DNA from 3 places in the Pseudomonas sp. VD-NE ins genome. Region 3 is predicted to be linked to each of the others. Evidence: riboswitches for the same ligand, from Rfam matches in the RefSeq annotation. Region 3 holds a riboswitch; each other region holds the start of a gene.

Region 1 (7,851 bases), 110 kb from region 3:
GCTCGGGTTATCCGGCGGTGGTGATGGCCAAGGTCGTCGAACTGGCGCGAGAAAATGGCTACGTCGCTGACCATGTCGTCGCCACCGATGAAGTGCCCAACGGCCGGCCATATCCGGCGCAGGCGCTGGCCAACGTGATTGCTCTGGGCATTGATGACGTGGCGGCGTGCGTAAAGGTCGATGACACCTGGCCGGGGATTCTCGAAGGGCGCGCCGCCGGTATGTGGACGGTGGCGTTGACTTGCTCCGGCAATGCGCTGGGCCTGACCTACGAGCAATACAAGGCGCTGCCGTTGGATCGACTGGCGGAAGAACGTGCGCGGATCGGCAAGATGTTCGCGCCTTCGCGCCCGCATTATCTAATTGACACCATCGCCGAGCTGCCGGAAGTGATTGACGACATCAATGCGCGTCTGGCCCGGGGCGAAACCCCGCAAGTTTGCTGACGCATCCCCCTTACCCCTGATCGTTCCCACGCTCTGCGTGGGAATGCAGCCCGTGACGCTCCGCGTCACTGGACGCAGAGCGTCCCTAGAGGCATTCCCACGCGGAGCGTGGGAACGATCAACAGCTAAATCGCAGGCAAAAAAAAGCTGCCAAAAATGGCAGCAAAAACTTTAAGAACACGCGATGTATTGGCCCCAGCATAGACGCCGGATAATGACAGTGTCATGACAGCACCAAATTCATTAGATCGCCCCCGCCCCGTCATCAGGATGTCATCAAGATCACGGCAGAATCCTCGCAAACCGTCTTGAGCCTCGCGACGGATGCTCTGCAAGGATTCCCATGAAAGAAGACGCCTCGCTGTTTGCCGCCATCGACCTGGGTTCGAATGCCTTTCGCCTGATGATCGGCCAGTCAGTGCGCAGTCGAAAAGGCCTGCAGATTCAGGAAGTGAAAACCCTGCGCGAACCGGTACGCCTCGCCGAGGGCTTTGACGGTGGCGCGCTGGATGCCTTGGCACTGGATCGCGGCTGGCAAGCATTGGCGCGGTTCGGCAAGAAGCTGCGCGGTTTCGAGGCCGGCCGAGTCCGTGCGGTGGCCACCAGCGCGGTGCGCGAGGCTGACAATGCGCAGCTGTTTCTGGCCAGTGCCGAGCGGCATCTGGGCTTTCCCATCGACGTCATTTGCGGCCATGAAGAAGCGCGTCTGGTCTATGCCGGCGTGACCCACGCCTTGCCAAGCGCTGAAGACCTGCGCCTGGTGGTCGACATCGGCGGCGGCTCAACCGAGCTGATCCTCGGCCAAGGCTCGCAACCGTTGCTCACCGAAAGCATCGCCATCGGCAGCGGCACCTTGAGCACGCGCTTCTTTCGCGGCGGTGACGTGTCTGCCGGCGCGCTACAGGAGGCCGAACGCTTCGCCATCCTGCAGTTTGAAAAGGTTGCCCGGCGCTATCGTGCGCAGGGCTGGCAGCAAACCATCGGTTCGTCCGGCACTGCGCGCATGCTGGCTAAAGTGCTCAAGGCCAATCGCCTCAACGACTACGGTCAGGACGGCATCACCTACGGCGGACTGCTGCGCCTGTCGCTGCTTCTGCTGAAGGTGAACAACGTCCAGCAACTGAAACTGGCCGGGCTGCAACCTCATCGTCAGAGCATTTTGCCCGGCGGTCTGGTGTTGATGCTGGCCGCCTTCAAAGTGTTCGGCATCGCACAAATGTTGCCGTCAGAACCGGGTCTGCGTTTGGGCGTATTGCACGGTTTGATGAGCCAGCACTAATCCTCGCCACGGCAGATTCGTCTCCCCTTCAGCGGCTCGATCGACTACCATGCCGCCGTCGGTTCCCGAAGGGGACTAATAGGGAATCCGAGATGCTTGCACAGCATTGACCGGAACTGCCCCCGCAACTGTAGGTGCCGAGCCTGCTCCACGACTGCCACTGGGTGAACCCCGGGAAGGCCGGAGCCAGGCGATGACGCATCAGTCAGGAGACCTGCCGGCACAGTGACTACTAACCGGCGGGGTGTCCGGGAAGGACATCGTGCCGTGCGCGTCTTTGTTTACTGCCCGGCCTTGCGCTGTTGCCCTGACTGCGTTCGAAGATGTGTTTCCGATCCGTACTCTCCCGCTCCCCGTACGGTTCCCTCGGAGACTGCCCCATGCTGCTGCCCCGCATTGCCACCCTCATCACCGGCCTGAGCCTTGGCGCCCTGGCGCAGGCGGCACCGACTGTCTATCCACTGACGATAGAAAACTGCGGCAGCACCCTGACCTTCCAGCACGCACCGACGCGCACCGTGACCATCGGCCAGGCCGGCACGGAAATGCTCTACGCCATGGGCCTGAGCGACAAAGTCGTCGGCACGTCACTGTGGTTCAACAATGTATTGGCCAGATACAAGGCGCAGAACGACCAGATCGAGCGCCTGGCCGACAACGAACCGAGTTTCGAATCGGTGATCGGCAAGCGCCCGGAACTGGTGGCTGTCGAGCTGGAATGGATGGTCGGCCCGCAAGGTGCGGTCGGCACCCGCGAGCAGTTTCATGAACTGAAGATTCCGACTTACCTGCTACCTTCCGATTGCGAAGCCAAGGACAACCTCGTCGGCGCCGACGGTACGCGGCTGGCGCCGTTCCGCATCGACACGATTTACAAGAGCGTGAGCCAACTGGCGCAGATCTTCGATGTGCAGGAGCGTGGCCAGCAGCTCAATGATGAACTCAAGGCCAGCCTCGCCAAATCGATCGCCACCGCCCAAGGCAAACAGCTCAAGGATGCCAGCGCACTGGTGTGGTTCTCCAGCGCACAAATGGACATCGAGCCATTCGTGGCCGGGCACAAAGGCATTCCCGATTTCATGCTCAGCACCCTCGGCGTGCGCAACGTGGTGGAGTCCGATGAAGAGTGGCCAACGGTCGGCTGGGAAACCATCGCCAAGGCTAATCCGACCTTCCTGGTCATCGCGCGCATGGATCGCCGACGCTTCCCCGCTGACGACTATGAAAAGAAACTCGCCTTCCTGCGCAGCGACCCGGTGACGCGCAATATGGACGCGGTGAAGCACAACCGCATCATCATTCTCGACGCCATGGCCATGCAGGCGAGCCTGCGCATGTTCGACGGCATTGAGCAACTGGCCACGGCCATCAACGGCTATGACCTGTCGCAATGAGTGCCAGTCTGATCCGTACGTTGCTGGCCCTGGCGACGCTGTTGATTGCCGTAGTTGCTGGCGTGGCCATCGGTGAAACCTCGATTGAACCGGGCGTGGTCGTGCAAGTGCTGGCGAACAAATTGTGGGGCGCCGGGCATGTGCTCGACCCTATCGACGAAGGCATCGTCTGGAACTACCGCTTGACCCGCGCACTGGTCGCGGCCGCGTGCGGTGCCGGTCTGGCGACGTGCGGGGTGATCTTGCAGTCGCTTCTGCGCAACCCGTTGGCGGATCCCTATCTGCTGGGGATTTCTGCCGGCGCCTCGACCGGGGCGGTGATGGTGGCGTTGCTCGGGGTTGGCGCCGGAATGATCTCGTTATCCGTCGGTGCATTTGCCGGCGCAGTGACAGCGTTTGTGCTGGTGATTCTGCTGGCGCGGGTCAGCGGTTCGGCGAGCGGCACCGGGCAAATCATTCTTGCGGGGATTGCCGGCTCGCAGCTGTTCAATGCGCTGACGGCGTTTCTGATTACCCGCTCGGCCAGCTCCGAGCAGGCACGCGGGATCATGTTCTGGCTGCTGGGCAATCTCGGTGGCGTGCGTTGGCCGTCGGTGTGGTTGGCGGTGCCGGTGGCCGTGTTCGGGTTGGTCGTGTGTCTGTGGCATCGGCGGGCGCTGGATGCGTTTACCTTTGGCGCGGATTCGGCGGCGTCTCTCGGCATTCCGGTGCGACGTGTGCAGATTTTGTTGATTGGCTGCGCGGCGCTGGTGACGGCAGTGATGGTGTCGATTGTCGGCTCGATCGGTTTTGTCGGGTTGGTGATCCCCCACGCCGCGCGGCTGTTGCTTGGCACCGGGCATGCACGCCTGCTGCCGGCCAGTGCGTTGGGCGGCGCGGTGTTTCTGATTGCTGCTGATGTGCTGTCGCGCACGCTGATCAAGGGGCAGGTGATTCCGGTCGGGGTGATAACCGCACTGGTCGGTGCCCCGGTGTTTGCCCTGATTCTGGTGGGTCGGAGATCAGCGCGATGAGCAGTGTTCTGAGTTGCTCCGGGTTGACGTTCAAAGTGCGCGGCGCCGAGTTGCTCAACGGTGTCAGCCTTGAGGTGCAGCGCGGCGAAACACTGGGCATCGTCGGGCCGAATGGCTCGGGTAAATCCACCCTGTTGAAATTGCTGGCCGGATTGCGCGAACCGAGCGCTGGCGAGGTGCTGCTTGAAGGTCAGCGCCTCGGCAAAATGGCCCGGCGCAGCATTGCGCAAAAGCTTGCGGTGGTCGAACAACAGGCCGACACCGACGACGGCATTCGCGTGTTCGACGCCGTGGCACTCGGGCGCACGCCCTGGCTGTCGGCGCTGCAACCGTGGTCGGCGACGGACGATGCGATCGTCCAACAAGCGCTCACCGACGTTGACGCGACGCACCTGCGTACGCGTCTGTGGCGCAGCCTGTCGGGCGGCGAACGGCAGCGGGTGCACATTGCCCGAGCATTGGCGCAGCGCCCGCAAATTCTACTGTTGGATGAGCCGGCCAATCATCTCGACATTCAGCATCAACTGACCATTCTCAACGTCGTGCAGGCGTTGCCGGTGACCACGCTGATCGCCTTGCATGACCTCAATCAGGCGCTGAAGTGTGATCGCCTGGCAGTGCTGGAGCGCGGGCGGCTGGTGGCGTTGGGCAAGCCGCTGGAGGTGCTGACACCACAGCGGTTACACGAGACGTTCGGGGTCAGGGCGCATTACCTGACAGACCCGTTCGATGGGGCGCAGATTCTCAGATTTCACTCATGACGTTGTGCATGTGGTTTGTTTGCCAGACCGGGTCAGCGTCGACGTCAATAATCTCGAAACCCTGTCGCTGCCAGAACTCAATGGCGCCCGGCAGAAACGGATGGGTGTGCAGGTAGATCACCTCGACTGCTTCGGCGAGTGCCAGGTCTCTGAGTGATCGATATAACGCACCGGCCAGCCCCGAGCGGCGCTGCGATGGCAGGACAAACAGGCGGACGACTTCCACCACCTTAAGATCCGGATAGGGCAAGTGCGGGAAGCGCCGGTCGTAACGGAGATAGCCGATTGAGGCGACAATCTGCCCTTCGTAGCGAGCGATCAGAAAGCGCCCTGCCCCACGCAGATAAACCTCGGCAAAACGCGCCAGATCGTCAGGCATGCCCGTTGCGCTGAGCTTGGGGAAAAGCTCGGCGCGGGCCTTTAAGGCAAAATTCAGCACTTCAGGAATGTCGGCGTCAGACACTGCCTGGATAACGGGTTGATCACTCATATAGCGGCAAACACCTGAGATGCGGCTGGGCACAGTAGCAACAACAGGTCCCGTGAGGCCATCCAGAATCTCATGCCTTGCACTAATCCCTGTGGGAGCGAGCTTGCTCGCGAAGGCGGCAGATCATCCAAGATTGATGTTGACTGACAGGACGCTTTCGCGAGCAAGCTCGCTCCCACAGGATCGGGTGTCATACCGTTTGAGCGTTACGCCAGCTCTTTGCGCAGTTGCCGGGCGGCGGTGACCATGTGCACCAGCGCCGCTTCCGTCTCCGGCCAGCCACGGGTTTTCAAACCGCAATCCGGGTTGACCCACAGCCGCTCGGCCGGAATCCGCTTGGCAGCCTTGCGCAGCAGATTAGCCATTTCCGCAGCATCCGGGATGCGTGGCGAGTGAATGTCATAGACGCCCGGGCCGATTTCGTTCGGGTAGGCGAAGGCTTCGAATGCGTTCAGCAGCTCCATATCGGAACGCGAGGTTTCGATGGTGATCACGTCAGCATCCATCGCCGCAATCGACTCGATCACATCGTTGAACTCGCTGTAGCACATGTGCGTGTGGATCTGCGTTTCGTCGCGCACACCGGAGGCGCACAGGCGGAACACTTCAGTTGCCCAGTCCAGATAATGCTGCCACTGCGCCTGACGTAACGGCAGGCCTTCACGGAACGCCGCTTCGTCGATCTGCACGATCTTGATGCCGGCGGCTTCCAGATCGACCACTTCATCGCGAATGGCCAGTGCCAACTGGCGGGCCTGCACTTCGCGGCTCACGTCTTCGCGGGGGAACGACCACATCAGCATGGTCACAGGACCGGTCAACATGCCTTTCATGACTTTGTCGGTCAGGCCCTGGGCGTAGCGGATCCACTCCACGGTCATGGCTTTCGGGCGGCTGAGGTCGCCGAAGATCACCGCCGGTTTCACGCAGCGCGAACCGTAACTTTGTACCCAGCCGAAACGGGTGAACACGTAGCCGTCGAGTTGCTCGGCGAAGTACTCGACCATGTCGTTACGCTCGGCCTCACCGTGCACCAGCACATCGAGGCCCAGACGTTCCTGGATTTCCACTGCGTGACGGATCTCGCTGTGCATGGCTTCGGTGTATTCGGCTTCGGTCAGCTTGCCTTGCTTGAACGACTGACGAGCGAGACGGATCGACGCGGTTTGCGGGAACGAGCCGATCGTCGTAGTCGGGAACAACGGCAGATCAAGGCCGGCGCGCTGCTTGGCGATGCGCTGGGCGAACAGCGATTGACGCTGGCTGTCCTTGGCCGTAATCGCCGCGACCCGCGCCTGAACCGCAGGTTTGTGAATGCGCGGCGAAGCAGCGCGAGCCGCCTGCACCGAACGGCTTTCGGTCAATGCTCGCAGCACTTTCGGCGCTTCCGGCTCATTGACGGCATGCGTCAGAACAGCCACTTCTTCGCACTTCTGCACAGCAAAGGCCAGCCAGCTTTTCAGCTCGGCATCGAGTTTGTCTTCACGGCCCAGATCCACCGGGCTGTGCAACAACGAGCAGGACGGCGCGACCCACAGACGCTCACCCAGACGCTCATGGGCATGGCGCAATGTCGCCAAGGCGTTTTCCAGATCGCAGCGCCAGACGTTACGGCCATTGACCACGCCCAGGGACAACACTTTGTAGGCCGGCAGACGATCGAGAATGGTCGGGTACTGCTCCGGCGCACGCACCAGATCAATGTGTAAACCGTCGACCGGCAGGTTGGCCGCCAGACCGAGGTTTTCTTCCAGACCACCAAAGTAAGTCGCTAGGAGTTTCTTCAGCGGATCACGCTGGATCTGGTTGTAGGCACGCTCGAAAGCATTCTTCCATTCCTGCGGCAGGTCGAGCACCAGAATCGGCTCGTCAATCTGCACCCACTCGACGCCTTGGGCAGCGAGACGCGCGAAGATCTGCCCGTACAGCGGCAGCAAACGATCGAGCAAATCCAGCTTGTCGAATTCGGCGCCCTTGGCCTTGCCCAGCCACAGATACGTCAGCGGGCCGATGATCACCGGTTTGACGTTGTGGCCCAGCGCACGGGCTTCTTCGACTTCTTCGAACAACTGCTCCCAACCCAACTGGAACTGCTGATCAGCACTGAATTCCGGGACGAGATAGTGATAGTTGGTGTCGAACCACTTGGTCATTTCCTGGGCGTGCGCACCGCCGCAGCAGCTGTCGCTAACGCCACGAGCCATGCCAAACAGGGTCTGCAGATTGGCTTTGCCGTCATGCGGACGGAAGCGCTCGGGGATGACGCCGAACATCAGCGAGTGCGTCAGGACCTGGTCGTACCAGGCGAAATCGCCGACCGGCAGCAGCGCAATGCCAGCGTTTTTCTGCAAGTCCCAGTGGACCTTGCGCAGCTCACGGCCGACGTCACGCAGGCCGGCCTCGTTCAGTTCTCCTTTCCAGAACGCCTCTTGCGCTTTTTTCAGTTCGCGGTCGCGACCGATACGCGG
Region 2 (7,851 bases), 830 kb from region 3:
CCGTGGCACTGTCGCCGCCGCTCATGCCTTCGTGACGCACGCCGATGCTCGGGTGCCAGTCGGGCAGGGCGTCGATCTGCGGACGCAGTTGCGTGTAAAACGCATGGGCTTCGGCCTTGTCGTTGTCGATGATCAGCACATCGTCCTGTCCCTTGAACCATTGGTTGTCGGTGCCGAACACCAGCACATGGCCGCCGGGCAGTTCAGCCTTGCCTTCGGCTTGCACACCCCAGTCGGTGAAGCCCCAATAGTCGTTGTGGTTGATGACGTTGGTGTCGCCACCGGCGACGTTGTTGACGCGCGTGTAGCGGGTGTCCCAGTCGTTGATATGCCCTTTTACGAAATAGCTCAGGCGCTCGTTGATGTTCTGCTCGAAGGTCGCCGTGGCGATCTGCTGCACGCGGTCGTTGGTAGTCTTGTGATTGTCGATCGGACGGGCGAAGTCGAGGTTGGCGTCGGCGTACTGGTAGAACAGTTCCAGTCGCGAATCATCGCCGAACGACTGAATGGCCTTGCCGCCGAACGTGGTGACTTCGTAGGCGCGGTTCTTCTCGCTGACGTTTTTCATGTCGCGGTTGCGATACGGCTGGTAACCGTCGGAGACGTTGTGGCTGACGTACGCCAGCAGACCGAGATCGCCAAAACCGTTCGTGAAGATGTTCTCGACCCGAGCGTCTTCGGTGGTGCCGCCGAAAGTGTCCACACCGAGGTTCACTTCGCCGGAGGCTTTGCGCGATTGCGGGCTGCGGGTGACGATGTTGATCACACCGGACACGGCTTGGGTGCCGAACAACAGGCTCTGGCCGCCCTTGAGCACTTCGATGCGCTCGATGGCATTGGCCGGCAGGGTGTCCAGATAGAGGCCGCCGTACAGGCGATTGTTCAGGCGCACGCCGTCGAGCAGGATCAGCGTGTCGTCATTGCGCCCACCGAGCAACGAATAAGTGCCGTAGTCGAAAGGACCGTTTTTCGGCGCCACATACAAGCCGGGAATGAACATCTGCATGACGCGGCTGACATCGGCGCTGGGGCCTGCGCGTTCGATCTGCTCACGGGTAACGATCTCGACCTTGCTGCCGAACTTCGCCATGTCGGCGACGGTGGTGGATTCCACCGACGGTGCAGAAACGATTTGCTGGTTGAGTTCCAGTGGCGCGTCATCGGCCAGCAGCAGCGGGCTGAACAGGCAGCCAAGGAACAGGGTTGGAGCAGAAGTGTTGAAAGGTCGAATCATTGTCTTCTCGAAAAGGATCTTCGCAGAAGAGCATGCAGGAGAAGGCATCGCGCACAGCCAATACCGGCCCATGCCCGCCCACCGCAGGATTTTGCCAAACGAAATTCCAGGCCGGTCTCCGGGCTCGCGCGTATCGAGGCTTTCACCTTCCCATGGCCGTTCGGCCACAGTGGTGTATCGAAAGCATCACGCGCATACCGTTGCGGGGGCAGCACCGGACTTGTTCGAAAAGAACGTACCGGTTTCCCGTTTCACCCCATGCACGGCGGCATGGGACACCTGAAACTGGGCGGCATCTGAACATTCGACAGACCGTTCGTCAACTTGCCGGTACCGACTCTCGAACCGCGAATTACCAACTTTGGAAATAACTACTAAGGTCAATAGCGGTCATCACAACGCAATATCGCGCGGCGTCGACAGGCGTGAGGGATACGCCAGGCACGCTGAACAGGGAGGTTCTCATGCACGGTGCCAGTAGCCATTATCACGGTGGGCACGCCCCGCATTTCATTCGCAACGCATTACTGGTCGCCATGGCCAACACCCTGATGTTCGCCGATGCGCAGGCCGCGTGCGGGCCTTTGGCGGCGGGTGCCTACAACGTCTCGCAAACCTGCTTGCCTGCCTCCGGTGTCGATGCGTCGATCAGCACTCAGACGGGCACCACCATCACCACCACCGCCGGCTCCTCGTTGAACAGTCGTGGCAACAATGCCAACACCACGCTGACACTCAGCGGCACCACGGTGAACAGCACGCCACCCACGGCCGCCAACGCAGTGTTTGCCAATGTCATCGGCACCACCGGCAACGCCAGCCTGAGTGTCAATGGCGCCACCAACACGGTCAATGTCGGTGGCAGTGGCCTCGATGCGCTGGCGATAACCAATGCCGGCGCCGGGGCGTCGACGTTTTTCAGTGAGTTCCGGTACCACGCTGAACATCCTCAACACCGTGGTCGGCAATGAACACGACGGCATTGACATCAATGCCAGCGGCGGCGGGGCGATCAACCTGAATCATCAGGGCAATGGCCAGATCACCTTGCTCGGCGGCAACGGCATCTGGACCAAAGCCACGGGCAGTGGCGAGATCAACGTCAACGTCGGCAGTGGCGTGAGCATTCTGGTCAACAATGATGATGCTCTGTCGGCCGGATCTCCGATCGGCGACGAAACGTTGCCCACGGCGGGCATTGGTAACCATGCCGGCGTGCATACCCGCGCAGTCAATGGCAACACCACACTGATCAACGCGGCGAACGTGCAGAGCATCGGCATGAACGCTTTCGGTCTGTTTACTGAAGGTGGCAATGGCATTACCCGTCTCACCAACAGCGGAACGCTGACCACCAGCGGCCTCAACGGTTTTGGCATTCGTTCGTTTGCCACGGTCGGCAGCATCGCCATCGTCAACAGTGGCGCTATCACGACGACGGGCGGTGCCGCGCACGGTATCTATGCCAATGACAACGTCGGCGGCAGCGGTTCGATCAGCATCGAGAACAATGCCGCCATCAACGTCGGCAGCACGGCAAACACCGCCGGTTCGCGGGCGATCTACGTGATCAAGCGCGGCACCGGTGATGTCTCGATCACCGGTAGCGGCAACATCAATGTCCTCGGCGACATCAACACCACCCGGGCCTACGCGATCATTGTCAGCGCGGAAAACAACAATGTGCTGATCGATTACTCGGGTGATCTGTTTGCCAGTGGCTTTGGCGCGGGCGGTATTCGGGTCGACTCGACCGGGGGCAGCGTCCAGGTCAACTATCGCGGCAATCGCATCGAAACCCTGCACAGCAACGCCAACGGCATCTATGTCTCGACGCAGTCGCCGACGGGCACGGTCAACGTCAACGCGGGCGGCACCATCATCACCCATTCGAACGCCGGTTCGGGCGACGGCACGGGCATTGGCGCCTTTGGTATCCAGGCGCTGACGCTGGGCGGCGATGTGGGTGTCGTTTTCAATGGTCCGCTGATCGACGTCAACGGCCAGGGCGCGGCAATTCTCGCCGGCAATGCCTTCAACTCGGGCAGCGGGCTGGGCACCTTGAATGTCAGCAACAGCGGGGAATTGATTGCGCGGGGCAATGAACAGCGCGGCATCCGCACGCTGTCGGTGACTGGCGCGCAGAGCGTGGTCAACAGCGGCGCGATCCAGACACTCGGCGCGAGCAACAGTCAGGGCATTCTCGCCGCGGCCTCGGGTGCAGCGGATCTGACAGTCAGCAACAGCGGCGCGATCACCACTCGAGGCATTGGCTCGTCGGCGATCGACGCGTTGACCGAGGGCGGCAGCGCCACCGTGACCAACACGGCAACCCTTCAGGGCGGGCGAGGCGACAGCAGCGGCGTCGCCCTCGGCGGTGCGAGCCAGACGTTGAACAACTCAGGTGCGATCAGTGCGCTGAGTGATGTCGCCGTACGCGCCGATGCGACCACACCGGGCACGACGTTTACGCTCAACAACACCGGGCAAATGACCGGCGCCGTGAATGCCGTCAGCGCGGCCAGTTCAGTGGCCAACAGCGGCACCTGGACGCTGCGCAATTTTACTGACAGCAGTGGCACCCGCGATACCTGGGGCGTTGCCGTCAGTGATCTCGGCGCATCGGGCGCCAACAGCATCGATAACAGCGGTGTGCTTCGTCTGGCGGCGCAACCGGCGACGGGCATCGTCAACTTCAACCCCAGCGGCGCCTATCTGCCTCTGGGGCAAACGGCCAATAGTCCAACGTTGGGCGGCGCCGTGCAGGGGCAGTTGCTCGGTGTAAACCGATTCACCAACAGCGGCACGCTTGACCTTGCCGCCGGCAGCAACACCGTCGGCAATGTGCTGCTGATCAGCGGCGCCAACACCGCCGGCACCGATGGCGGTGGGGTGTTCGTGTCCAATGGCGGCAGGTTGCTGCTTAACACCACGTTGAATGGCGGTGGCGCGAACAGTCTCTCCGACATGCTGGTGGTGGATTCGACGACCACCGCCAGTGGCCGCACCACCGGCGTGATCGTGAGCAACGTCGGCGGCCAGGGTGAACTGACTCAGGGCAATGGCATTGCGGTGGTCGAACTGCTCAATAAAACCGAAGCCGCGAGTGACGCCAATGCGTTTCAACTAGCCCGGCGTGTCGTCGCCGGCCCCTACGAATATCGCCTGCAACAAGGTGCCGAGGATGGTAGCGGCAAGGACACCTGGTATCTGCGTTCGGACGCGGTGCCACCGGACGGTCCTCCCGGTCCTCCTGATCCTGATCCTGATCCTGATCCCGAGCCATCCCCGGTGCCGAATTACCGCCCGGAAGTATCGCTGTACGGCGCAGTCCCGGCGTTGGCGCTGGTCTACGGCCGGACGATGGTCGACACCCTTCACGAGCGGGTCGGTGAGGAACGTCTGAATCGCGGTGATCCGTTGCCCAAGGAAGACGAGTCGACCCTGGCGCCATCGATGGGCTGGGGCCGGGTGATCTACCGCAGCGGCAAACAGGATGGTGATCGCAAAAACGCCTTGGGCAACACGCCCGAATACAACTACGACCTGACGGCTTTTCAGGTCGGCACCGACCTCTACCGCAAGGATCGGCCCGACGGCAGTCACGAACAGGCCGGGCTGTCGTTGTCCGCCGGGACCATCGACGCCGGCGTCAGCCACTACACCCGGCGCGCCGCCGGTGAAGACACCTTGCGCGCTTACGGCGTTGGTGCGTACTGGACGCACTTCGGCCCCTCCGGTTGGTATCTGGACGGGGTGTTGCAAGTCAATCGCTTCGACATCGAAGCCAAACCCAACGACATGGCCAAACTGAAAACCCGTGGCTGGGGCTATACCGCGTCGCTGGAAAACGGCTACCCGTACGAAGTCGACAAAGACTGGTACATCGAGCCGCAATTACAGGCGATCTACAGTTACGTCGATCTGGACAGCAGTGATGACGTCGGCGCGAAAATTCGCTTCAAGGATGTCGACTCACTGATCGGTCGCGCCGGCGTGCGCATCGCCAAGGACTGGGACACCGAAGGCGTCGACAACAGCGCACGGCGCACCAACGGCTGGATCCGGCCGAGTATCTGGCATGAATTCAAGGGGCAGCCGAAAACCGAGTTTTCCTCCGAGTCGGGGTACATCCCGTTCGAATCCGACATCCAGGGCACGTGGGGCGAGGTCAATGTGGGGGTGGATTACCAGGCCAACCGGCGCACCACGTTCACCGCTTCGGCTGGCTATAGGCAGGGGTTCGATGGCGACAGCCATGGGTATGACGCGATGTTGGGGTTCAAGATCAATTTCTAGGGCATTCGGCTACACCGCTATCGCGAGCAGGCGAAGGCCTACATTGGATGGCTTGCTGACGTTCAGCCCTATATCCTTCCCGCCTGTTTGATGGACTGACTTAGGGAAGAATTGCATGCCGTTCAGGGTGATGGTGGTCGGTGGTTACGGAAACTTCGGCAGCATCGTGTGCCGGCATCTGGCGCTGACGCCGGACATTGGCCTGGTGCTTTCGGGCCGTGACCCGCGCAAATTGCAGCGCAAACTCGATGAGCTGAACAGCCAATCGGGCAACGTCTGCGAAGGCTGGTGCGGCGATGCCATGGGCGCGGAGTTCAAAGCCGCGTTGCGCGCGCTGAACATTCAGTTGGTCGTCCACACCGGCGGGCCGTTTCAGGGGCAATCCTACGCCGTCGCCGAGAGCTGCATCGACGCTGGTGTGAACTACTGCGATCTGGCGGACTGCCGCACGTTCGTCAACGGCATCGACGTGCTCGATGCCCGGGCGAAAGAGGCCGGCGTGGCGATCCTCAGTGGTTGCAGCTCGGTGCCGACGCTGTCGTCGGCAATCATCGATGAACAGCGTCAGCGTTTTTCACGCATCGACTCGATCGAACACGGCATTTCTTCATCGGCGAAAATGCCGGGCTTGTCGACCATCGAAGGTGTACTCGCTTACGCCGGCAAACCGATCAAGCAACTGAAAAACGGCAAGGTGCATGAAGTGTCCGGCTGGCTGGACCTGACCTTGCGCAAAATGCCGCAGATGGGCACTCGTCTGCTGGCCAACGTTGATGTGCCGGACATGGACATCTTTGCCGGTCGTTATGGCGCGCAGACCCTGAAGTTCAAGGCTGGCGCCGGGCTTAAACTTGGCGGCGTTGCCAACGGTCTGTTGGCTCAGGCGCTGAAAGTCGGACTGGTGCGCGACCATGCCTTGTGGGCCGGCAGACTGCATCGCCTGGGCACGCATTTCGAGCGTTTCGGCGATGGCAAAAGTGCGATGTACATCGACGTGCAGGGCCTTGGCGTTGACGGCAAACCGCTGTCGATGACCGCGCAACTCACCGCCCTGAACGACAAAGGCCCGGAGATCCCCAGCTGCGCCGCCGTGGCCCTGGCGACAAAAATGGCCTCAGGCTACGTGCCGGCCGCCGGTGCCCGACCGTGCGTGGGCGAAATCAGCGTCGCCGAATACATGGCCGCGATCAACGATCCTGACAACCTGAGCCTGGCCGTGAACTTCTCGGACGGGCAGCGCTGACATGCTCTATCTGTGCCTGAAGTACCTGCACATCATCGCCGCGATCTTCCTGTTCGGCTTCGGCATGGGCTCCTACCTCTACCTGATCGCCGCCAGCCGCACCGGCAATCCGCAAGTGATAGCGCACGTCGCGCGCATGGTCGTGCGCTTCGACACGTGGATCACCACGCCGGCCGGCTTCGTGCAGATCATCACCGGCTATCTGTTGATGCGCCTGTCGGGGCTGAGCATGAGCAACGAGTGGGTGCTGACCTCGCTGATCATCTTCTTCTGCGTCGGCTCGCTGTGGTTGCCGGTGTTGCTCCTGCAGAAGCGCCTGTATGTGATGGCGTCGAGTGCGGGCGAGGCGGGGGGCAGCCTTGATGAGCAATACCAAGGTGTGTACCGCCAGTGGTTCTGGATGGGGGTGCTCGGGTTTGCCGGGATGTTTGTCATCGTGCTGATGATGGTGACGAAGATGACGCCGCTGCAGTTGTTCAGCTTGCTGACGTAGAGGCCGTTGCTTTCAGAAAGCGCTGTTCATGATCCGGGGTGGGCAGCAGGCAGGTGTCGTACTTGCCGAACAGTCGGTAACGGTTAAGCGCGATGCGGTCGTAGGCCCAGTCGCGCAAGCCGCGAGGGAATACCCGCAGCAGTCGCAATGGCTGCCAGCGGGCGGGTAATTGGCTGATGACTTCGAGGAACGCGTCTGAGCGTTCCCAGTAGTGGCGGTCGCGGATGACGGCCATGGTGTCGAATTGGTCGATGGGCAGGCCGGCCCATGCGAGCAAAGCCTGCCCCTCCGGCGACTGCACCGCTGCCAGACGTACGCGACGTTGATGATCGTGGCGAATCAAAAAACGCGCCCAGCCATTGCAGAGTTTGCACACGCCATCGAACAAGACCACGGATTCGCCGGGGTTGAGGAACGGGGCGGGGGTTGGGCGGGTTTTTGAGGTGGGCATAGGGTTTGTGTTCAAGAGGTCGGGTGTTGCGATCATAGCGCCGCGAGCAGTTGTTCGCGAATGACTGCCTCAGGCAGAACCGTGGATATAAAGGTCAGACCCCGTTTAGACGTGGACCTTATTGTTGCGTG
Region 3 (7,851 bases):
AGGGTTCAGTGGTGTTTTAGAGACTGTGAGCAGGAGCGGGCGATGTTGATTTCAGTGCAAGCCCTGCGTGCGCTTGCAGCGTGGGCGGTGGTCTGCCATCACTTCATGCAGATTTTCTTCGACTTCCAGGCACGCGGGCCGATCGGGCAGCTGTTCATCGACAAGGGCGCGGTGGGCGTCGACATCTTCTTTGTCATCAGCGGTCTGGTGATTTTCCTCTCGACCGAAAACAAAGCGCTGCCGCCCGCGCGTTTCCTGCTGTATCGGCTTTTTCGCATCGTCCCGGCGTACTGGCTTTACACGCTGTTGATGGCACTGCTGGTGGTATTCGCCCAGCCGTTACTGCCGGATCAGACGGTGGACTGGGGCCATCTGTTGCTGTCGTTGCTGTTCATTCCTACCGAGAATCCCGGCGGCTACGGCATCTATCCGACGTTGAATGTCGGCTGGACGTTGAATTACGAAATGCTTTTCTACCTGCTGTTTGCCTGGGCGCTGCTGTTTCGCTTGCAGGTGCGGTTGTTGGTGGTCGCGGCGCTGTTGTTTGCCGTGTGTCAGGCCTGGACCGGGTTCGGCTGGGTCAGCGCGTTCTATCGCTCGGACATCGTTTACGAGTTTCTGCTGGGGATCGGCATTGGCATGCTCTATCGCCGGGGCTGGATCGGCGCCGGTTTATGGTTGCCGCTGGCTGGCATCATCGCGGCACTGCTGACGATCTATCATTTGGCACCGGCGCCGCGGTTGCTCAACTGGGGTTTGCCCAGTGCGGTGTTGGTGTTGTCCTGCATGGCGCTGGAGCGGTATGTCGAGCGCAGTCGCGTGCTCAAACTGCTCGGCGATTGCTCGTATTCGGTGTATCTGATGCACGTTCTGGTGTTGTCGGCGGGTGGTTTTATCGCGCGGCGCTACGGTATCAACCCGTATTTGATGTTTGTCGTGTGCGCGCTGGCCATCGGCGTTGGCTCCTGGTTGAGCTACGAATGGGTGGAAAAACGCAGCTATCGCTGGCTCAAGGCGCGGATCGACGACGGGGCGGACGAGAATCTTTCCCGACAAAAATACTAGGACTTTGTCCGGCGCAACGATTGGCGTAAACTGCGCCCAAGCCTGCGAGGAGTTTCCATGACCGCTATTACCATTACCGACGCCGCTCACGATTACCTGGCCGATCTGCTCTCCAAGCAGAACACCCCGGGCATCGGCATCCGCGTCTTCATCACCCAGCCTGGCACCCAGTACGCCGAAACCTGCATTGCCTACTGCAAGCCGGGCGAAGAAAAACCTGAAGACACCGCGCTGGGGCTGAAAAGCTTCACCGCTTACATCGATCACTTCAGCGAAGCGTTTCTCGATGACGCCGTTGTCGACTACGCCACCGACCGCATGGGCGGCCAGCTGACCATCAAGGCGCCAAACGCCAAAGTGCCGATGGTCAACGCCGACAGCCCGGTCAATGAGCGCATCAACTACTACCTGCAAACCGAAATCAACCCGGGGCTGGCCAGCCACGGCGGTCAGGTCAGCCTGATCGATGTGGTTGAAGACGGCATCGCCGTGCTGCAGTTCGGTGGCGGTTGCCAGGGCTGCGGCCAGGCGGACGTAACCTTGAAGGAAGGCATCGAGCGCACTCTGCTTGAGCGCATTCCTGAGCTGAAGGGCGTTCGCGACGTGACCGACCACACGCAGAAAGAAAACGCCTACTACTAAGGTGTTCGCTGCGGACATGAAAAACGGCGCCCCGTGAGCGCCGTTTTTTTATGGGTGAGTTTTTTATGGATGAAATGTACTGACGCCTTCGCGAGCAGGCTCGCTCCCACTTTTGGAATGAGGTCAAATGTGGGAGCGAGCCTGCTCGCGAAAGGGCCTTCAAGGGCGATAGAGGTGAGCATGCCCAGCGCGATACAACGATGACTCGCTAAACACCTCACTGCCCAAAACGCGCCCAACCAGAATCAACGCCGTACGCCGAAACCCTTTGGCCTCGACCTTCCCGGCGATATCCGCCAGCGTTCCCACCACCCAATCCTGATCCGGCCACGTCGCCCGGTGAATCACCGCAATCGGGCAGTCCGCGCCGTAATGCGGCAGCAGTTCCGCCAGAATCTTCTGCAGATGGTTAACCCCCAGATGAATCGCCATCGTCGCACCATGCTGCGCCAGACTGCCGAGCTCTTCGCCTGCCGGCATCGCGGTCTTGTCGGCGTAGCGGGTCAGAATCACGCTTTGCGACACGTCCGGCAACGTCAGCTCCGCACCGAGTAACGCCGCACAGGCTGCCGTTGCCGTCACTCCCGGAATGATCTCGAACGGAATATCCAGCTCGCGCAGATAACGGATCTGCTCACCGATCGCGCCATACAGACTCGGATCGCCGGAATGCACCCGCGCCACATCCTGACCCTTGGCGCGTGCGGTCTTGATCAGTTCGATGATCTGCTCCAGATGCAGTTCAGCGCTGTTCACCACCATTTCCGCCTGATGGCCATCGAGTACTGCAGCAGGCACCAGCGAGCCTGCGTAGATAATCACCGGGCAGCTGCGGATCAGCCGCTGGCCTTTGACGGTAATCAATTCCGGGTCGCCGGGGCCGGCGCCGATGAAGTAGACGGTCATCGTTGAATCCTGAGTAAAAGAGGGCACAACCGCGTTGCAGATGAACAACGCTCATGATCAATGGCGGGGATTATCGGAATTTTACGCCGCGCCGGCCAATGCCAACGTGGCCTGAGCGTATTTCTGCCGGGAAATCAGCAATTTTGCCGGAGCCTGAATCAGCTGTTCGGCGAGTGCCAACGCTGCACTTTCCGCCACGCCGTAGCAACCGGTGCGCTCGTAGGCAATTTGCGAATGGTGGCTGAGTCGTTGCTGATAACTGGCCAGTTCTTCGCTGCTGAAGTACAGCAAGGGCAGGGCCAGTTGCGTGGCAAGTTCTTGCAGGCCCGGCTCGTCGCGCTTCAGGTCGATGCTGGCCAATGCCTTGACCGCTTCAAGCTCTATGCGATGCGCCTGTAAGGCTTGGTCGAGTAACGCGCGCAGCGTGCTGGCCGGGCAGCCGCGCTGGCAGCCCAGACCGACCACGAAGGTCGGCGCTGCGCTGTCATCGGTCATGCGTGGTATTGGCCAGCGCTTTTGCGGCGGAACAACCAGGCGCTGATCAGGCCCAAGGCGAGCCAGAACGCCACGTTGGTCAACTGCGAAGCGATTTTGAACTGAGCTTCCAATGCCTCGGGGGCGAGCATCGAATGCACTTCCGGTTGCGGCGCGCCGATCACGTGCGGCACGGCGAGGATGGCCACGCCGAGGATCTTCATCAGCCAGTGGCGGCTGAACACGATGAGAGCCAGGCCGGCAGCGGTCGAAGCGGCCGTGCCGATCCACCACGTCTGCCGCGAAGCCAGATCGGCTGCAGCGGTGCCGGGCAGTTCAGGCGGCAGGCCCAAGGTCGGCGCAAGCACGAACGTCGCATAACCGGCCAGACCCCAGAGCAGACCTTGCGAGGTTTTTGTCGGTGCACGCAGGGTGTAGAGGCCGGCGAGCATCAGGGCGAAACCGACGGCCACCACCAGATTGCCGCCCGTGGTCGAAACCACGCGCTGCCAGCCGTCTTCCGGCTCCCAGGCGTCGGCATCGTGGGTGTGCGCAGCCACGCCAGCGGCGTGTTCGTGAACCGCCACCGGCTCGGACTTCTCGAAGGTTTCCGCCTGCAGAATCAGCGGCGAGACCCAAAAGCTTTGCAGCAGGGTGAGGAGCAGGGCGGCCAGCAGACCGGTGAAACCTGCGGTTTGCGCAATACGCTTGATCATGTCGGCAGGTCTCAGTGGCACGGGAACGCGGCGCTGTGGCGGGTATCGTGGGCGGCGTTGTGCACCGCTTCGATGTGCGAGAAACCGGCGAAGTAGACCAGGCTGGCGCCGAGGATCGACGCAAAGATCGCGGCGCTCAGGCGTTGGCTCAGGGTGGCGGTGCTGGTGATTTTGTCCGTGTTGCTGCCGGTGCTGCTGATGATCGACATGGCGCTTCCCTCTGGAGTGTCAGCGGGTGATTTGAGCGCATGAAAACCCCTGCGGGTCGGGCTCGCAGAGGTTCGAACAGCGCCCGCCCACCGCGGGTTTGTTATGTTCAGCGACGCACAAGGTGCGGGCTGTGTGTTGCGGGCCGGTCTCCGGGCTCACGAGGGGTTGGCGTCAGGCCGACCTGCAAGCGTCACCTTCCCATGCCGCACTGGCACAGTGGTTTTGACGCTTCGCTCGCTTACCGTTGCGGGGGCAGCACTGGACTGACATGGGCTTGAGTAAAGCACATGATTCACCGGTTTCCCGTTTCACCCTGTGAAGGGCACCCGTAACAAGTTGTGTAGGAGAGCATGAGGCGGGGATTTGAGTCAATGAATGGGGGGCATATCCGTTGCTGCGGTAACGGCTGCTTAGGGTTCCGCCCTTACGGCGGGTCACTTTTTACAAACGCCTAAAAAGTAACCAAAAACGCTTTGCCCTGACGTTCGGCCCGCTCGCTAAAGCTCGGGGTTCCTTCGCTCCGGGATTGATCCGGGGGGCATCGTCTACGGTTTGCTTCGCTGCACCTCCTCTCGATGTGTTTGGCTGCGCCAAACGGTCGCTACGCTCCCCCCCCCGGATCAATCCCTCCACTCAGCCTGCCGACGGGCTCCGAGATCAAGATCAAGAGCAGGCGAGCTGACACTCGGCCTATTGAGTGGTGAGGAGCACAGCGTGTTCGGCTTTGGTTTTGTGGTGAATTCTCCCCTCATCGGAACGCCGCCCGCCCAGCCCTCTCCCGGAGGGAGAGGGAGCCGATTTGTGGGCTTTTCAGAATCTGAGTTCAACTCGATATCGCACGTCGGCGTACCTCCTCCAAACACCTCAATCAGTTCCCTCTCCCTCCGGGAGAGGGCTAGGGTGAGGGGCTTTTGATCTGGCTTGTGATTTTTGCTTTTCAAAGCCTGAGTTCGACTCGGTATCGCACGTCGGCGTACCTCCCCCAAACACCGAGATCAGTCCCCTCTCCCTCTGGGAGAGGGCTAGGGTGAGGGGCTCTTGATCTGGCTTTGGTTCTTGATCTGGCTTTTGATCTGGCTTTTTTGCCCCTTCGGCAGGCCGAGCGAAGGTGTTCATCCGGGGGGTAGGCGCGCAGCGCCGTTCGACGAAGTCGAACACATCGAGAGGAGGTGCAGCGAAGCAAACCGTAGGCGATGCCCCCGGATGGACACCGTAGTGAGGGAACACTGAGCCTCAGCGAAGTGCCGTACGCCGGGGCAAAGCCTTTTGCTTACTTTTCGGCGTCTGGAAAAGTGAGTCGCTGTAAGAGCGAAACCGCCAGCGGCGGCACCCGCAGCAAAGGATATGCTCACATAACCAAACCCCAACCCCATTGACCCATAAGCAAGCCATGCGTAGCCTTGCGCCTTCGAGGTTCTTCGGCCCACGCCGAAGCTAAGAAGGGAACGCGGTCAATGCCGCGGCTGCCCCCGCAACTGTGAACGGTGCTGTTCGCTGCCACGCCACTGCCAGCTCAACTTATGAGCCAGCGGGAAGGCGCAGCAAACGCCAGGCCCAACGCCTGAACACCGTCAGCCAGGAGACCTGCCTCGCACAGATTCTCACTACAACCGGGCGGGGTGATCCGGTGGCGAACGCTTCCGGCGCGCACGCGCGTTGCCGGTTCTCGTCCCGTATGCCCGCCGCTTGCCAAAGGGCATACCGATGAAAACACTGGCCAAACTCCCCGTCACCATCGTCACCGGCTTCCTCGGCTCGGGCAAAACCACACTGCTGCGGCACATGCTCGACAACGCTCAGGGCCGCCGCATCGCGGTGATCGTCAACGAGTTCGGCGAGTTGGGCATCGACGGTGAAATTCTCAAGCAATGCACCATCGGTTGCACCGAAGAAGAAGCCACCGGCCGCGTTTACGAACTGGCCAACGGCTGCCTGTGCTGCACCGTTCAGGAAGAATTCTTCCCGGTGATGCGCGAACTGGTCGCGCGTCGCGGCGATCTCGACCACATCCTCATCGAAACTTCCGGTCTGGCCCTGCCAAAACCTTTGGTGCAAGCCTTCCAGTGGCCGGAAATCCGCAGTGCCTGCACCGTTGACGCGGTGATCACCGTGGTCGACAGCCCGGCCGTGGCCGCTGGCACTTTCGCTGCGTTCCCGGATCAGGTCGATGCTCAGCGCAAACTCGACCCGAACCTCGATCACGAATCGCCGCTGCACGAACTGTTCGCCGACCAACTGGCCAGCGCCGACCTCGTCATCCTCAACAAGGCCGACCAGACCAGCCCGGAAGATCTCGCTCGCGTCCGCGCTGAAGTCGCCGAAGAGCTGCCACCGGCGGTGAAAATCATCGAAGCCAGCAACGGCCGTCTGCCGCTGGACGTGCTGATCGGCCTCGGCGCCGGTTCCGAAGAACACATCGACAGCCGTCACAGTCACCACGACCATCACCACGGTGAAGGCGATGATGATCACGATGACCACGATCACGACGCCTTCGATTCGATCTCCATCGAACTGCCGCAGGCCGACGAAAGCCTGCTGCTCGATGCCCTGACGCAACTGGTGGTCAAGCACGGCATCCTCCGTGTCAAAGGTTTCGCTGCCATTCCGAACAAGCCGATGCGCCTGCTGATCCAGGGCGTGGGCACGCGTTTCGACAAGCATTTCGACCGTCAGTGGGGCGCCGATGAAGCGCGCGTCACGCGTCTGGTGCTGATCGGCCAGGAACTCGACGCCGCCCAACTCGAAGCGCAACTGCGCGCCGCGCTCAGCGTTTAAGCCATGCACCTGCTCAGGACTCAGCCCGGCGGTTTCGTCTCGGATGACAACATTGCCGACCTTGGCCAAACCCCCGCCGAGCTGGTGATCCTGTGCAGCGGCGACTCTAGCCTCGCGCTGCTCGCCGAAGCCGCGCAGCAGTTGCCCGAGGATTACCCGAGCCTGCGTCTGGCCAATCCGATGCAGGTGCAGAATCACGCTTCGGTCGATCTGTACGTCGATGAAGTGTTGCGTCACGCCAAGGTGATCCTGATCTCGCTGCACGGCGGCATCGCCTATTGGCGTTACGGCGTCGAGCGTCTGATCGAGTTGTCCGAGCGCGGTGTGCAGGTGATTCTGGTGCCGGGCGATGACCGGCCCGATCCGGAGCTCAGCGACCTGAGCACCGTCAATGCCGAGGATCGCGACCGGCTCTGGCAATTCTTGCGGCAGGGCGGTATGGGCAATGCGCTGGATTTCTTCCGCTGCCTGGCCACCCGTTGGCTCGCCCGCGATTACGCTTGGGAAGAACCGCAAGCCCTGCCGCGCACGGCGATTTACCACCCGAATAAAACCAGCGCCGCACTGAGTGACTGGCAAGCCGAATGGCTGCCCGAGAACCCGGTCGCGGCGGTGCTGTTTTACCGCTCGCATTTGCAAGCGGCGAACACCGCGTTCATCGATGTTTTCTGCCAGCGCTTGCAGGTGGCGGGTCTTAATCCGTTGCCCATCGCGGTGGCCAGTCTGAAAGAGCCCGGCTGCCTGACGGTAGTCGAGGATTGGTTGGATGAGATCGAGGCCGGTGTAATTCTCAACACCACCGGATTCGCTCAGTCCAGCCCCGAAGCGCCGCACTTGCGGCCGTTTCGCCGCGACATCCCGGTGATTCAGGCGATCTGCGCGCAGGACAACGAGCCTGGTTGGCGTGACAGCGAGCAGGGCCTCGGCCCGCGCGATCTGGCCATGCACATTGCCTTGCCGGAACTCGACGGACGCATCATCAGCCGGCCGATCAGCTTCAAGGATCTGGCCTGGCGCAGTGAGCGCAGTCAGTCCGATGTGGTCTGCTATCGCGCGCAGC

What was found. Region 3 has a riboswitch for cobalamin ahead of RMV17_RS12360 (CbtB domain-containing protein). Riboswitches for the same ligand answer to the same signal wherever they lie in the genome.
Region 1: it holds a riboswitch for cobalamin, as region 3 does, so the genes downstream of both, RMV17_RS11955 (ABC transporter substrate-binding protein) here and RMV17_RS12360 (CbtB domain-containing protein) in region 3, are expected to answer to the same signal.
Region 2: it holds a riboswitch for cobalamin, as region 3 does, so the genes downstream of both, RMV17_RS16280 (TonB-dependent receptor) here and RMV17_RS12360 (CbtB domain-containing protein) in region 3, are expected to answer to the same signal.

Annotation. Positions count from the first base shown of each region.
Region 1 is NZ_CP134772.1:2,694,201-2,702,051, reverse strand. It holds gene phnX (phosphonoacetaldehyde hydrolase) at 1-446, shown strand, start outside; gene RMV17_RS11960 (Ppx/GppA family phosphatase) at 790-1,725, shown strand; cobalamin riboswitch at 1,768-1,962, shown strand; gene RMV17_RS11955 (ABC transporter substrate-binding protein) at 2,106-3,119, shown strand; gene RMV17_RS11950 (iron ABC transporter permease) at 3,128-4,132, shown strand; partial or broken gene RMV17_RS11945 (ABC transporter ATP-binding protein) at 4,225-4,893, shown strand; gene RMV17_RS11940 (GNAT family N-acetyltransferase) at 4,877-5,383, opposite strand; gene metE (5-methyltetrahydropteroyltriglutamate--homocysteine S-methyltransferase) at 5,590-7,851, opposite strand, start outside.
Region 2 is NZ_CP134772.1:3,632,692-3,640,542, reverse strand. It holds gene RMV17_RS16280 (TonB-dependent receptor) at 1-1,234, opposite strand, end outside; cobalamin riboswitch at 1,326-1,532, opposite strand; gene RMV17_RS16275 (hypothetical protein) at 1,699-2,205, shown strand; gene RMV17_RS16270 (autotransporter outer membrane beta-barrel domain-containing protein) at 2,156-5,533, shown strand; gene RMV17_RS16265 (saccharopine dehydrogenase NADP-binding domain-containing protein) at 5,649-6,776, shown strand; gene RMV17_RS16260 (DUF2269 domain-containing protein) at 6,778-7,269, shown strand; gene RMV17_RS16255 (thiol-disulfide oxidoreductase DCC family protein) at 7,253-7,720, opposite strand; gene RMV17_RS16250 (nucleotidyltransferase family protein) at 7,839-7,851, opposite strand, start outside.
Region 3 is NZ_CP134772.1:2,802,984-2,810,834, forward strand. It holds gene RMV17_RS12335 (acyltransferase) at 43-1,065, shown strand; gene nfuA (Fe-S biogenesis protein NfuA) at 1,123-1,707, shown strand; gene cobM (precorrin-4 C(11)-methyltransferase) at 1,867-2,613, opposite strand; gene RMV17_RS12350 (cobalamin biosynthesis protein) at 2,695-3,108, opposite strand; gene RMV17_RS12355 (CbtA family protein) at 3,105-3,803, opposite strand; gene RMV17_RS12360 (CbtB domain-containing protein) at 3,815-4,012, opposite strand; cobalamin riboswitch at 4,136-4,358, opposite strand; cobalamin riboswitch at 5,408-5,620, shown strand; gene cobW (cobalamin biosynthesis protein CobW) at 5,718-6,791, shown strand; gene cobN (cobaltochelatase subunit CobN) at 6,795-7,851, shown strand, end outside.